Linked DNA regions of Pseudoduganella dura. Each later gene encodes a partner of the first gene's protein in a complex. Links are inferred from orthologs where the notes say so. Each region holds a gene or a part of one and is shown in the gene's direction. Other genes may lie near its edges. The genes, in order: GJV26_RS19765, eno and pnp.

Region 1 (5,049 bases):
GTGGCCAGCGCGAGATAGCGCTTGTCCGTCTCGCCGTCGCGCATCTGTTCATGCAGGTTGGTCAGGGCGGTGCGTTTTTTCGCCAGCAGCAGCAGGCCGGAAGTTTCCCGGTCCAGCCGGTGTACGAGTTCCAGGAACTTCGCGTCCGGCCGGGCGGCGCGCAATTGCTCGATCACGCCGAACGACACGCCGGAACCGCCATGCACCGCCACGCCGGCCGGCTTGTCGATGACGAGCAGGTGCGCATCCTCGAAAATGATGGGAAACTCCGCTGCCGGTGCGCCATTGTCCGGCTTCTCCGCGATACGTACCGGGGGAATCCGGACGATGTCGCCGGCCACCAGGCGATACAGCTGGTCGATGCGGCCCTTGTTGACCCGGACTTCGCCGGAACGCAGGATGCGATAGACGTGGCTCTTCGGAACGCCTTTGCAAATACGCAACAGGTAGTTATCGATACGCTGACCGGCCTCTTCTTCGCCGATCGTCACGAATTGTGCTTGTGGCAGGACTGTTTGGGGGGAAGGCTCCGCGGCTTGTGGCCGGCCCTTTTGGATTGGCTTCCCAGAAAATCTCTCTAAGTCCTTCATTTTGAATATATAATCAATTCGCCGTAGCAATACAGCACTAAAGTAGTGCTGGCCTGCTGTTGCAGTGTAAGAAGAAAACCACGATTCTACACAGGGGCGCATCCGCTGGCCTCGCGGAATGCAAATTCAGCGGAAATAAACGTATACGCACAGCCGGGCACGGATCAGGGTGGCAACCAATGTTGTCATCGGGTTGGTGGACGGATGCTGGAATTAGATTGGCTGGATCGTTAGGATAAATCCGGCAAGCAAGCACAGAGTCGTTGCTTGCCGGTTGATGGAGCTGATAACGCTTGCCGTTTTCGCCGGGCACCACACAAGATGCCCGGCTCGACCATTTGCGCACGCCCGCATTCTCCGCGGCCCCGCCACCATGCAGGGGCCGGACAGGATGAGTTGCAGGTGGTGCGAACTCGGCATGACGATCAGCCTCATGCGCCCACTGTGGCAGCTGCGCCTGCGCGCTGCCGCACGACGAGGCATTTCCCCGCAGCCTCCTTAATTCCGCGTATATCCTTGTACGGTTGCCGCTCGGGTTCCTGGAGCTTGAGCGGCTCAACTCGGCCCATGGGCCGCGGAGTCAAATAAAAAATGAAACGCATGTTGTTCAACGCTACGCAGCAGGAAGAGCTGCGCGTGGCCATTGTCGACGGTCAGAAACTGATCGACATCGACATCGAAACGGCTGGACGGGAGCAGCGCAAGTCCAATATCTACAAAGGCGTGATCACCCGCATCGAACCATCGCTGGAAGCCTGCTTCGTCAGCTACGGCGAGGATCGCCACGGCTTCCTGCCGTTCAAGGAGGTGGCCCGCAGCTACTTCCGTGAAGGCTGCGACGTGCGCAACGCCACCATCAAGGATGCGCTGCGCGAAGGCCAGGAAATCGTGGTGCAGGTGGAGAAGGAAGAACGCGGCAACAAGGGCGCCGCCCTGACCTCGTTCATCTCGCTGGCCGGCCGCTACCTGGTGCTGATGCCGAACAATCCGCGCGGCGGTGGTGTTTCCCGGCGCGTGGAAGGCGAGGAACGCCAGGAACTGCGCGAAACGATGGACAAGCTGGACCTGCCGCAAGGCATGTCCGTGATCGCCCGCACCGCCGGCATCGGCCGCAATGTCGATGAACTGCAGTGGGACCTGAATTACCTGATGCAGCTGTGGCGCGCGATCGAAGGCGCGTCCAAGTCCGCCAACGGCGCGTTCCTGATCTACCAGGAATCGTCGCTCGTGATCCGCGCGATCCGCGACTACTACCAGCCCGATATCGGCGAGATCCTGATCGACACGGACGAGATCTACGAACAGGCGCACCAGTTCATGAGCCACGTGATGCCCGACATGGTGCACCGCGTGAAGCGCTACAGCGACGACGTGCCGCTGTTCTCCCGCTTCCAGATCGAACACCAGATCGAAACGGCGTACAGCCGCACCGTGCCGCTGCCTTCCGGCGGCGCCATCGTGATCGACCACACCGAAGCACTGGTTTCCGTGGACGTCAACTCGGCCCGCGCCACCCGCGGTTCCGACATCGAAACCACCGCGTTCAATACCAACTGCGAAGCGGCCGAGGAAGTGGCACGCCAGTTGCGCCTGCGCGACCTGGGCGGCCTGATCGTGATCGACTTCATCGACATGGAAGTGTCGAAGAACCAGCGCGAAGTGGAACAGCGCCTGAAGGATGCGCTGCACCACGACCGTGCACGTGTGCAGATGGGCAAGATCTCCCGCTTCGGCCTGATGGAACTGTCGCGCCAGCGCCTGCGCCCTTCGCTGTCCGAAGGTTCGCACGTGACGTGCCCGCGCTGCTCCGGCACCGGCCATATACGCGACACCGAATCGTCCGCCCTGCAGGTGCTGCGCATCATCCAGGAAGAGGCGATGAAGGAAAACAGCGCCGCGATCCACGTGCAGGTGCCGGTCGACGTGGCCGCCTTCCTGCTCAACGAGAAGCGCGGCGAAGTGCTCAAGATCGAGAACCGCCACCGCATCACCGTGATCCTGGTGCCGAACAAGCACCTCGATACGCCGCACTACAAGCTCGAGCGCATCAAGCACGACGATCCGCGCCTGGAAGAAGCCCCTGCCAGCTATTCGATGGCCGAGCAGGCGGAAACCGACATGGGCTTCGCCAAGCGCCAGAAGGAAGAGCAGAAGCCGCGCCAGGAAGCGGTGGTCAAGACCATCACCCCGAGCCAGCCTGCGCCGATCGTGGACCGTACGCCGGCACCGGAAGCGGCCAAGCCGGCAGCGCCGGCGCCGGTCGCGGCACCTGCCCCGGCCGAAAAAGGTTTCTTCTCGAAACTGGTGTCCTTCTTCACCGGCAAGACCGACGAACCGGCGGCGCCGGCTGCGCCGGCGATCGTGACGAAACCGGCCGTTGCACCGCTTGACCGTGCCGACAAGAATGGCCGTGGCCCGCGTGCCCGTGGCCCGCGTGGCCCGAAAGACCGCGAACCGGGTGTCCGCGACGAGGCCGCCAAGCCGGCAGCGGAAGCGCGCCCGGCCCGTCCGCCCCGTCCGCCGCGCGAACCGCGTGAGAAAGTGGAAAAGTTCGGCGAAAAGCCGGGTGAAAAATTCTCTGCCGAGAAATTCTCGGTCGAGAAAGCCACCGACAAGTACCTGGAAAAAGCCGACAAGGAAAGCGTGGAAGGCGTTGCCGTGCCGCGTGCCGAGCGTGCCGAGCGCCCGGAACGGGCGGAACGTCCGCCGCGCGAAGGCCGCGAGCCGCGTCCGCCGCGCGAGCCGCGTGAAGCCAGGGCCCAGCCGGCCGAAGCAAAGGCCGATGAACTGGCGCTGGCCGCGGCCGGCGTTGGTCCGGTCGGCACCGGCACCGGCATCGCCGCCAGCGCACCATCCGCGGCGCCGTTGTCCGACAGCCCGGAGCTGGCGAAACCGGCTGCCGGCATCGGTCCGGATGGCGAGGAACTGGAAGCGGGCGAAGGCGGCGACGAGCCGCGCCGCCGCCGCCGCCGCGGTGGCCGCAACCGTAACCGCCGCGAGCGCGAAGGCGCCGAAGGCATCGAGGAATCCGGCGACGAGTTCGCCGCCGGTACCGCCGAAGGCGACATCCTCAAGGCAACCGACGCCGTGGTGATCGAGCAGGCCGACGTGGCTGCCCGCGAAGAAGTGGCGGCCTCGGCGGAAACGCCGAAAGCGCCGCAGGCGCCGGCACCGGTCGAGCCGGTGGCTGCCGCCGCCGCCGCGATCGAGGCTGTCGAGGGGGCGCCTGTCGCCGCTGTTGCGGACCAGGGCGCCGGCGTGGCCGAAACGACTCCGGTGGCATCCGCACCGGCTGCCGTGGAGCCTGCCGAAGCGGAAATCGTCGAAGCGCCGGCCGCCGAATCGCTGCCGCCAGTCACTGCGAACGTTGCAACCGCAGTGGCACCGGTGGCCATCGAGCCGGCCGAAGCCGAAATCGTCGAAGCGCCGGCCGCGGAGCCGTTGCCGCCTGTGACGGCAGATGCAGCAACCGCAGCCGCACCGGTGGCCATCGAGCCGGCCGAAGCGGAAATCGTGGAAGCGCCGGCCGCCGAGCCGCTGCCTGCCGCGGCCCGGGAAGCGATTACCGCTGAACCTGCCGCTGAACCTGCCGCTGCACCTGCCGCCGACCTCGCCCCGGCTCCGGCCGCGAAGCCGGCCGACGTGGACCTGGTTCCCGTGGTCGAAGCCGCCGTCGTCATCCCGGCTGGTGCCGAGATTGCAACGGCCGAGGCGGTTTCCATCGAAGCCGTGGCAACGCAGCCGGTGCCGGTTGCCACGCCTGCCGAAGCCGCCGCTCCGGCTCCAGCCGCTGCGCCGGCCAAGCCTGCCGCATCGAAGGATCTGCAGTCGATCCTGGAAGCGGCCGGCCTGCAGATGGCCGCGACCGACCCGGCCAAGCTGCGTGCGGCCCAGGAAGCCGCGGCGCAGGAAGAGGCGCCGGTGCGCGTGCGCCGCACCCGCAAGCCGGCGCCACAGGTGGCCGATGAGCCGCTGGTGCAGGTGGATACCCGCCGCTGATCTGTCAGCGATCTGGAAAAGGGAAGCCTCGGCTTCCCTTTTTTTCGCCATGCGCCCTCCTGTCCCCTTATCCGTTGCGCTACGCTACTGGCTGAAGCTGGGCTTCGTCAGCTTTGGCGGCCCCGCCGGCCAGATCGCGATGATGCACGCCGAGCTGGTCGAGAGGCGGCGCTGGATTTCCGAACAGCGCTTTCTGCATGCGCTGAACTACTGCATGCTGCTGCCCGGACCGGAAGCGACGCAGCTGGCCGTCTACATCGGCTGGCTGCTGCACCGCAAGCGCGGCGGCATCCTGGCCGGCGTGCTGTTCGTGCTGCCCTCGCTGCTGATCATGATCGGACTCGCGTGGATCTATCTTGCCTTCGGGCACTTGCCGGCGATCGCGGCAGTGCTGTACGGCATCAAGCCCGCGGTGGTCGCGCTCGTGCTGGCCGCCACCTGGCGCATCGGCCGACGCACG
Region 2 (3,941 bases), 160 kb from region 1 along the record:
TGAAGAACGTCATCGACAAGGCCCGTGCCGCCGCAAAGGCGAAGGGCCTGAACGAAGACAACTTCATGGCCTGCGAACGGGGCGCCTCGTTCGGCTACAACAACCTGGTGTCCGACATGCGCTCGCTGGCGATCATGCGCGAGACCGGCGCGCCGGTGGTGTTCGACGCCACGCACTCGGTGCAGCTGCCGGGCGGTAACGGCACGTCGTCGGGCGGCATGCGCGACATGGTGCCCGTACTGTCGCGCGCGGCCGTGGCGGTCGGCGTGGCCGGCCTGTTCATGGAAACGCACCCCACGCCGGCCACCGCGCTGTCGGACGGTCCGAACGCCGTGCCGCTGGGCCGCATGAAGGAACTGCTGTCCACGCTGATCGAGCTCGATCGCATCACCAAGAAGTCGGGCTTCCTCGAGAACAGCTTCGAGTAAGCGCCGGCCGTCGCATTGAAGCGGGCCCGGCAGCCATCGGCTGCCGGGCCCGTTTTGCGTGTTGCGCGGATGTCCGTGTTTTCCTTGAAACAGGGGCTGCTCGGGCTTGCATGCCGGCCGTCGTACTTCCCTCGAAGGCCATCCTCTGTTACTCTTGCTGCAATTTTTGCGCGCTACTAATTTGGCAAGCCCGTGGCAAGCCCGGTTGCACGACAGTTCATGCGACCACATGCAGCGACGCGTCCACCTGCCTTCCACAACCTTGGAGACTACACATGAGTGCAATCGTAGATATCATCGGCCGCGAAATCATCGACTCGCGCGGCAATCCGACCGTCGAATGCGACGTGCTGCTGGAATCGGGCGTGATGGGCCGTGCGGCCGTGCCGTCCGGCGCGTCGACCGGTTCGCGCGAAGCCATCGAGCTGCGTGACGGCGATCCGAAGCGTTACTTCGGCAAGGGCGTGCTGCAGGCGTGCGAGAACATCAACACCGAGATCTCCGAAGCGATCATGGGCCTGGACGCGAACGAACAGGCATTCCTGGACCGCACGCTGATCGACCTGGACGGCACCGAGAACAAGTCGCGCCTGGGCGCGAACGCGATGCTGGCCGTGTCGATGGCGGTCGCCAAGGCCGCCGCGGAAGAAGCCGGCCTGCCGCTGTACCGCTACTTCGGCGGTTCGGGCTCGATGCAGATGCCGGTGCCGATGATGAACGTCATCAACGGCGGCGCGCACGCCGACAACAACCTGGACATCCAGGAATTCATGATCATCCCGGTCGGCGCACCGACGTTCAAGGAAGCGATCCGCTACGGCGCCGAAGTGTTCCACACGCTGAAGAAGATCCTGCACAAGAAGGGCCTGAGCACGGCGGTCGGCGACGAAGGCGGCTTCGCACCGTCCCTGGCCAACCATGAAGATGCCATCAAGCTGATCATCCAGGCCATCGAAGAAGCCGGCTACGAGCCGGGCACGCAGATCGCGCTGGGCCTCGATTGCGCCGCTTCCGAGTTCTACAAGGACGGCAAGTACGAGCTGGAAGGCGAAGGCCTTTCGTTGAGCGCCACCGAATTCACCAACCTGCTGGCCACCTGGTGCGACAAGTACCCGATCATCTCGATCGAAGACGCGATGCACGAAGGCGACTGGGAAGGCTGGGCCATCCTGACCGCCGCGCTGGGCAAGAAAGTGCAGCTGGTGGGCGACGACCTGTTCGTCACCAACACCAAGATCCTGAAGGAAGGCATCCAGAAGGGCATCGGCAACTCGATCCTCATCAAGATCAACCAGATTGGTACGCTGACCGAAACGTTCGCCGCCATCGAGATGGCCAAGCGCGCCGGCTACACCGCCGTGATCTCGCACCGCTCGGGCGAAACGGAAGATTCGACGATCGCCGACATCGCCGTGGGCCTGAACGCGCTGCAGATCAAGACCGGTTCGATGTCCCGTTCGGACCGCATGGCCAAGTACAACCAGCTGCTGCGCATCGAGGAAGACCTGGGCGATATCGCCAGCTACCCTGGCCGCGATGCATTCTATAATCTGAAGTAACCGCGCCTGCAGCAACGGCGTTCGATGTACAGCGCCGTAACTTTCATCACTATGACACCGGCCGGGCTTCCCGGCCGGTTCTTTATTTTCTATGCGTCTGATTACCCTCGCCCTGGCAGCCCTGCTGCTGCTGATTCAGTATCCGTTATGGCTGGGGAAGGGCGGATGGCTCCGCGTGCAGGACCTGGAGCAGCAGGTCGATGCGGCCCATGAAAAAAACGATGAACTCCGGCGCCGCAACGCCAAGCTCGATTCCGAAGTGCGCGACCTGAAGGATGGCACCGGTGCCGTCGAGGAACGTGCGCGCTACGAGCTGTCGATGATCAAGCAGAATGAAATCTACGTCCAGATCCTCCGCAAGGGCCAGATTCCCGGCGATGGCGCCACGCCGGCCCCGCCACCGGCCGAGCCGAAAAAGTAGGGACGGACCCTGTTTTCCGGGAAAAATCAGGGACGGACCCTGTTTTCCAGGAAATCCCTGGCTTTGCCGGTCCTTCCTTTCCCACGATTTTCCTATCTTGCTCAGCGCCAAAATGGCGCAGCGCGCACCACCTCGGTGCTGCCGAGCTGTCAATAACGGTGCGAAACATCATTATTCGTTATTCCGCACTGGGATGGCCATCTCTCCCCAAAACGGCACACTTCTTGCTCTCCCTTGGTGCTTTTGCACTTTGACAGGGAGTGGTGGTCGATGGAGTCGTTCAAAAGCGGTGCGGATGCCTTGTTTGTCCTGTTGGGCGGCATCATGGTGCTGGCGATGCATGCCGGATTCGCGTTCCTCGAGCTGGGAACGGTGCGCAAGAAAAATCAGGTCAATGCGCTGGTCAAGATCCTGGCCGATTTCTCGGTGTCGGCCATCGTGTATTTCACCGTGGGCTACGGCATCGCCTATGGCGTGCATTTCTTCGGGCCGACCGACACGCTCGTCGTCGGCAACGGCTATGGACTGGTCAAGTTTTTCTTCCTGCTGACATTCGCGGCGGCGATCCCCGCCATCATCTCGGGCGGCATCGCCGAGCGCGCGAAGTTCTATCCGCAGATGGTGGCCACGGCGCTGCTGGTCGGCTTCGTCTACCCGTTCTTCGAGGGTATCGCCTGGAACAACCGCTTCGGCTTCCAGGCCGCGCTGGAAGCGGCATTCGGCGCGCCGTTCCACGACTTCGCCGGATCGATCGTCGTGCATGCCGTGGGCGGCTGGGCGGCGCTGCCGGCCGTGCTGCTGCTGGGCGCGCGCCGGGGGCGCTACGGCAGGGATGGCCGCATCTCCGCGCATCCGCCGTCGAACATTCCCTTCCTGGCGCTCGGTGCATGGATCCTCGCCGTGGGCTGGTTCGGCTTCAACGTGATGAGCGCGCAAACGCTGGACAAGATCAACGGCCTGGTCGCCGTCAATTCGCTGATGGCGCTGGCGGGCGGCACGCTGGCCGCGCTGGTGCTCGGCAAGAACGACCCCGGCTTCGTCCATAATGGCCCGCTGGCGGGCCTGGTGGCCGTGTGCGCCGGTTCGGACCTGATGCATCCGCTTGGCGCGCTGGCGACCGGCGCGGTGGCCGGTGCGATCTTCGTCGTGATGTTCACGCTGGCGCAGAACCGCTGGAAGATCGACGACGTGCTGGGCGTGTGGCCGCTGCACGGCCTGTGCGGCGCCTGGGGCGGCATCGCGGCCGGCATCTTCGGCAGCCATGCGCTGGGCGGGCTGGGCGGCGTATCGATGATGTCGCAGATTGCCGGCACGCTGCTGGGCATCGCCATCGCCACGGCCGGCGGCGCGCTGGTGTACGGCGTGCTGAAGGCCACCATGGGCCTGCGGCTCGACCCGGAGCAGGAATTCGACGGCGCCGACCTGTCGATCCATAAGATCAGCGCCACGCCGGAACGGGAAACCATCGCCGGGTGATGCCGACCACCGTGGCGTATCGGCCACGCGCCCGCGGTATGTTCTGAACGTACCGCA
Region 3 (4,020 bases), 480 kb from region 1 along the record:
TAGCTCCATACTTCCAGGTCGCGCAGCGACAGGTACATGGTCTCGGCCGGCTGGCCGAAGGTGTGCAGGATCGTTTCCTTGTCGTCGGTACCCAGCCTGATGGTGGCGAATTTCTCGTCCGTCAGCACCTGTTCGTAGGAGCGCAGGCGGCCATCCTGGCCGTAGCGGGCCATGTAGGTGAACTGCCCGAAAGCGCCGGCACCGTATTCGTGGATCGTCTCGAGGCCCACCGTGTAGCGGGCACTGGGGTGGCCCAGGCGCGCTTCGACCGCGGCCATCGGTTCGCCGGCCTGCGGCGGCGGGCCCAGCGCACAACCGGCGATCATTGCGCTTAACATTATCGGAAAGATCAGATTTTTCACGTTTCCTCCTGGAGGCCGCGATAATTGTAGCCAGAAGTTGATACGGCGCGCGCTAATTCCGTTATACTTGCGGGCCTGTCCGTTCGGGCAGGTTTTATTATCGTAACTCACGATGTGCAGGGTTCCGTACTCCGCGCATCGCATGTGAAAGGTTTATCATGTCCGTAGAAAACATCAACAAATCCGCGATCATCGCGGACAACGCACGCGCCCAGAACGACACCGGCTCCCCGGAAGTGCAAGTTGCGCTGCTGACCGCACGCATCAACGAACTGAACGGTCACTTCAAGGCCCACAGCAAGGATCACCACTCCCGCCGCGGCCTGATCATGATGGTCAACCGTCGTAAGAGCCTGCTGTCCTACCTGAAGAACAAGGACGCAACCCGTTACCGCGACCTGATCGCCAAACTCGGTCTGCGTAAGTAATTTTTTTGCATTCCCGGTTTTAGTCGAGATGCCTGCGCCAGTTCGCTGACGCAGGCATTTTGTCATTCTGGAATGTTAAATAATTGCCAGGCGGAATAACAAATATTCGGCCTGGCGAGCGATGGAGCAATAAGGTGGCCGGCATCAGCCGGTACCTGTGGTGAGGTGAACGACAGCGCCTGAAAATCTGTCGGCAAATAGAAAGGGATTACCCATGTTTAACAAAGTTACGAAAACCTTCCAGTACGGCCAGCATACCGTGACCCTGGAAACCGGCGAGATCGCTCGTCAGGCTTCCGGCGCGGTACTGGTGTCGGTCGACGACACCGTCGTGCTGGCGACCGTGGTGGCGCGCAAGGATGCCAAGCCCGGCCAGGATTTCTTCCCGCTGACGGTCGACTACATCGAGAAGACCTATGCAGCCGGCAAGATCCCCGGCGGCTTCTTCAAGCGCGAAGGCCGTCCATCGGAGAAGGAGACGCTGACGTCCCGCCTGATCGACCGCCCGATCCGCCCGCTGTTCCCGGAGGGTTACATGAACGAGGTGCAGGTCATCATCCACGTTCTGTCGGTTAATCCCGAGATCGACCCCGACATCGCTTCGATGATCGGCGCCTCCGCCGCCCTGTGCGTGGCCGGCGTGCCGTTCAACGGCCCGATCGGCGCGGCCCGCGTGGGCTACGCCAACGGCCAGTACATCCTGAACCCGACCACGACCCAGCTGAAAACGTCCGAGATGGACCTGGTGGTTGCCGGTACCGAATCGGCCGTGCTGATGGTGGAATCGGAAGCCAAGCAGCTGTCCGAGGAAGTGATGCTGGGCGGCGTGGTGTTCGGCCACGAGCAGATGCGCGCAGTGATCGATGCGATCCACGCGCTGGTGGAAGAAGGCGGCAAGCCGGAAGTGGAATGGACCGCGCCGGCCAAGAACGAAGCGCTGATCGCCAAGGTGGCGCAGTTCGCCGAAGCCAAGATCAACGAAGCGTACCAGACCAAGAACAAGCAGGCCCGCCAGCAGGCGCTGCGCTCGATGCAGGGCGAAGTGCTCGCCGACCTGGCGGCGCAAGCCGCCGCCGAAGGCGCCGAGGCACCGAACTCGGTCGACGTGGGCAACATCCTGTTCGACATGGAAGCCAAGGTCGTGCGTTCGCAGATCCTGAACGGCGAACCGCGCATCGACGGGCGCGACACCCGCACCGTGCGTCCGATCGCGATCCGCACGTCGGTCCTGCCGCGTACCCACGGTTCGGCGCTGTTCACCCGCGGCGAAACCCAGGCGCTGGTCGTGGCCACGCTGGGCACCGCGCGCGATTCGCAGAAGATCGATGCGCTGATGGGCGAGTACACCGACGACTTCATGCTGCACTACAACATGCCTCCGTTCGCCACCGGCGAAACCGGTCGCGTGGGCACGCCGAAGCGCCGCGAAGTGGGCCATGGCCGCCTGGCCAAGCGCGCCCTGGTTGCCGCGCTGCCGTCGCCGGAAGAGTTCAGCTACTCCGTGCGCCTGGTGTCCGAGATCACCGAGTCGAACGGTTCGTCGTCGATGGCTTCCGTCTGCGGCGGCTGCCTGGCGCTGATGGATGCCGGCGTGCCGATGAAGGCGCACGTGGCCGGCATCGCGATGGGCCTGATCAAGGAAGGCGGCAAGTTCGCCGTGCTGTCCGACATCCTGGGTGACGAAGACCACCTGGGCGACATGGACTTCAAGGTCGCCGGCACCGCCAACGGCATCACGGCGCTGCAGATGGACATCAAGATCCAGGGCATCACCAAGGAAATCATGCAGGTGGCGCTGGCGCAGGCCAAGGAAGGCCGCGAGCACATCCTGGGCGAAATGCAGAAGGCGATGCCGCACGTGAAGACGGAACTGTCCGACTTCGCACCGCGCCTGATCACCATCAAGATCAACCCGGAGAAGATCCGTGACGTGATCGGCAAGGGCGGCGCCGTCATCCGCGCGCTGACCGAGGAAACCGGCACGCAGATCGACATCAGCGACGAAGGCGTGGTTACCATCGCTTCCGTCGATGCCGCCGCCGGCCAGGAAGCCAAGCGCCGCATCGAAGAGCTGACCGCATCGGTCGAAGTGGGCAAGACCTACGACGGCACCGTGCTCAAGCTGCTGGACTTCGGCGCGATCGTGCAAGTCATGCCGGGCAAGGATGGCCTGCTGCACATCTCGCAGATCGCCAACGAGCGCGTCAACGCCGTTGCCGACTACCTGAAGGAAGGCCAGCAAGTGCGCGTGAAAGTACTGGAAACGGATGATCGCGGCCGCCTGAAGCTGTCGATGAAGGCCGCCGAAGAGGCGGGCGCCGTCGCCAAGTAATATCTCCTTCAACGGAGCAAAAACCGCCGGTGCGTGAGCCCGGCGGTTTTTTTTTTTAGAGTGTTGCCACAGCATCGCCGCGGCGAAAGCCGCTATGCTCCGTTCCGGTCCAACCAACTGGAGCATCACGATGAGCAAGGCCCTTCGTCTTTCCGAAAAATGGTTCCAGCGCGGCCTGTGGCTGGTCGCTTTCCTGTTCGCCGGCTTCCTTGTCGGCCTGGGCGGCAAGATCGTCGACAACCTGAACCTCGTCGAGGAACCGCTGGCGCTGGAGCAGTTCACCGACCGCGTGCAATATCCGGCGGCGCAGGCGGCATTGAAGGAAGCCGGCCGCACCTACGAGGACGCGCAGGCGGCCCTCGAACAGGCGCAGCAGAAGCACCGGGTCGCGGAATCGAATACGGCGACCGCGAACGATACCTTCGGCAACTGGCTGTCGACACGCCACGCCACCGCACGGCCCGACCAGGACCCCGAACTGATCGCGCGCACCCGCCAGCTCGACGAGCTGAAGGCGGACGAGCGCAAGGCGCTGACCGCCGTACAGCAGCAGGAGCAGCGCCAGCTGGACGCGCGCCAGGCACGCGACCGCGCCGCGGGCCGCATGGCCGCGCTGGAGCGCGATGCCGACGGCCGCTGGCGGAAGGCGCTGCAATTGCGCGAACTGCGCGTGTTCGCCTATCGCCTGGCGCTGACCTTGCCGCTGCTGCTGATCGCCGGCTGGCTGTGGAAGAACAAGCGCAAGAGCACCTGGTGGCCGTTCGTCTGGGGCTTCATCTTCTTCGCGCTGTTCGCGTTCTTCGTCGAGCTGGTGCCCTACCTGCCCAGCTACGGCGGCTATGTGCGCCACGTGGTCGGCATCCTGGTGACGGTGATCGTGGGCCGGCAGGCCATCATC

Evidence for each region.
Region 2: the proteins of GJV26_RS19765 (region 1) and eno are in contact, whole or in part, in a solved structure (PDB 2FYM), measured with the Escherichia coli proteins. The link is inferred for Pseudoduganella dura from one-to-one orthologs.
Region 3: the proteins of GJV26_RS19765 (region 1) and pnp are in contact, whole or in part, in a cryo-EM structure (PDB 9QH0), measured with the Escherichia coli proteins. The link is inferred for Pseudoduganella dura from one-to-one orthologs.

Annotation. Positions count from the first base shown.
Region 1 is NZ_WNWM01000002.1:4,522,785-4,527,833, reverse strand. Bases 837-4,789 are described here. They hold GJV26_RS19765 (Rne/Rng family ribonuclease), read left to right. Parts: upstream 837-1,181; coding sequence 1,182-4,589; downstream 4,590-4,789. Other genes in these bases: chrA (chromate efflux transporter), read left to right, coding at 4,639-4,789. Also shown: GJV26_RS19770 (RluA family pseudouridine synthase), read right to left, coding at 1-590; more of chrA, read left to right, coding at 4,790-5,049. UniProt on the Escherichia coli protein: Endoribonuclease that plays a central role in RNA processing and decay. Required for the maturation of 5S and 16S rRNAs and the majority of tRNAs. Also involved in the degradation of most mRNAs.
Region 2 is NZ_WNWM01000002.1:4,680,930-4,684,870, forward strand. The notes cover bases 1-2,845. They hold eno (phosphopyruvate hydratase), read left to right. Parts: upstream 1-703; coding sequence 704-1,987; downstream 1,988-2,845. Other genes in these bases: kdsA (3-deoxy-8-phosphooctulonate synthase), read left to right, coding at 1-428; ftsB (cell division protein FtsB), read left to right, coding at 2,079-2,408; GJV26_RS20455 (ammonium transporter), read left to right, coding at 2,679-2,845. Also shown: more of GJV26_RS20455, read left to right, coding at 2,846-3,884. UniProt on the Escherichia coli protein: Catalyzes the reversible conversion of 2-phosphoglycerate (2-PG) into phosphoenolpyruvate (PEP). It is essential for the degradation of carbohydrates via glycolysis.
Region 3 is NZ_WNWM01000002.1:5,001,404-5,005,423, forward strand. The notes cover bases 640-3,563. They hold pnp (polyribonucleotide nucleotidyltransferase), read left to right. Parts: upstream 640-1,004; coding sequence 1,005-3,122; downstream 3,123-3,563. Other genes in these bases: rpsO (30S ribosomal protein S15), read left to right, coding at 640-790; GJV26_RS21920 (zinc ribbon domain-containing protein), read left to right, coding at 3,253-3,563. In the rest of the region: GJV26_RS21905 (hypothetical protein), read right to left, coding at 1-326; more of rpsO, read left to right, coding at 521-639; more of GJV26_RS21920, read left to right, coding at 3,564-4,020. UniProt on the Escherichia coli protein: Involved in mRNA degradation. Catalyzes the phosphorolysis of single-stranded polyribonucleotides processively in the 3'- to 5'-direction. Also involved, along with RNase II, in tRNA processing.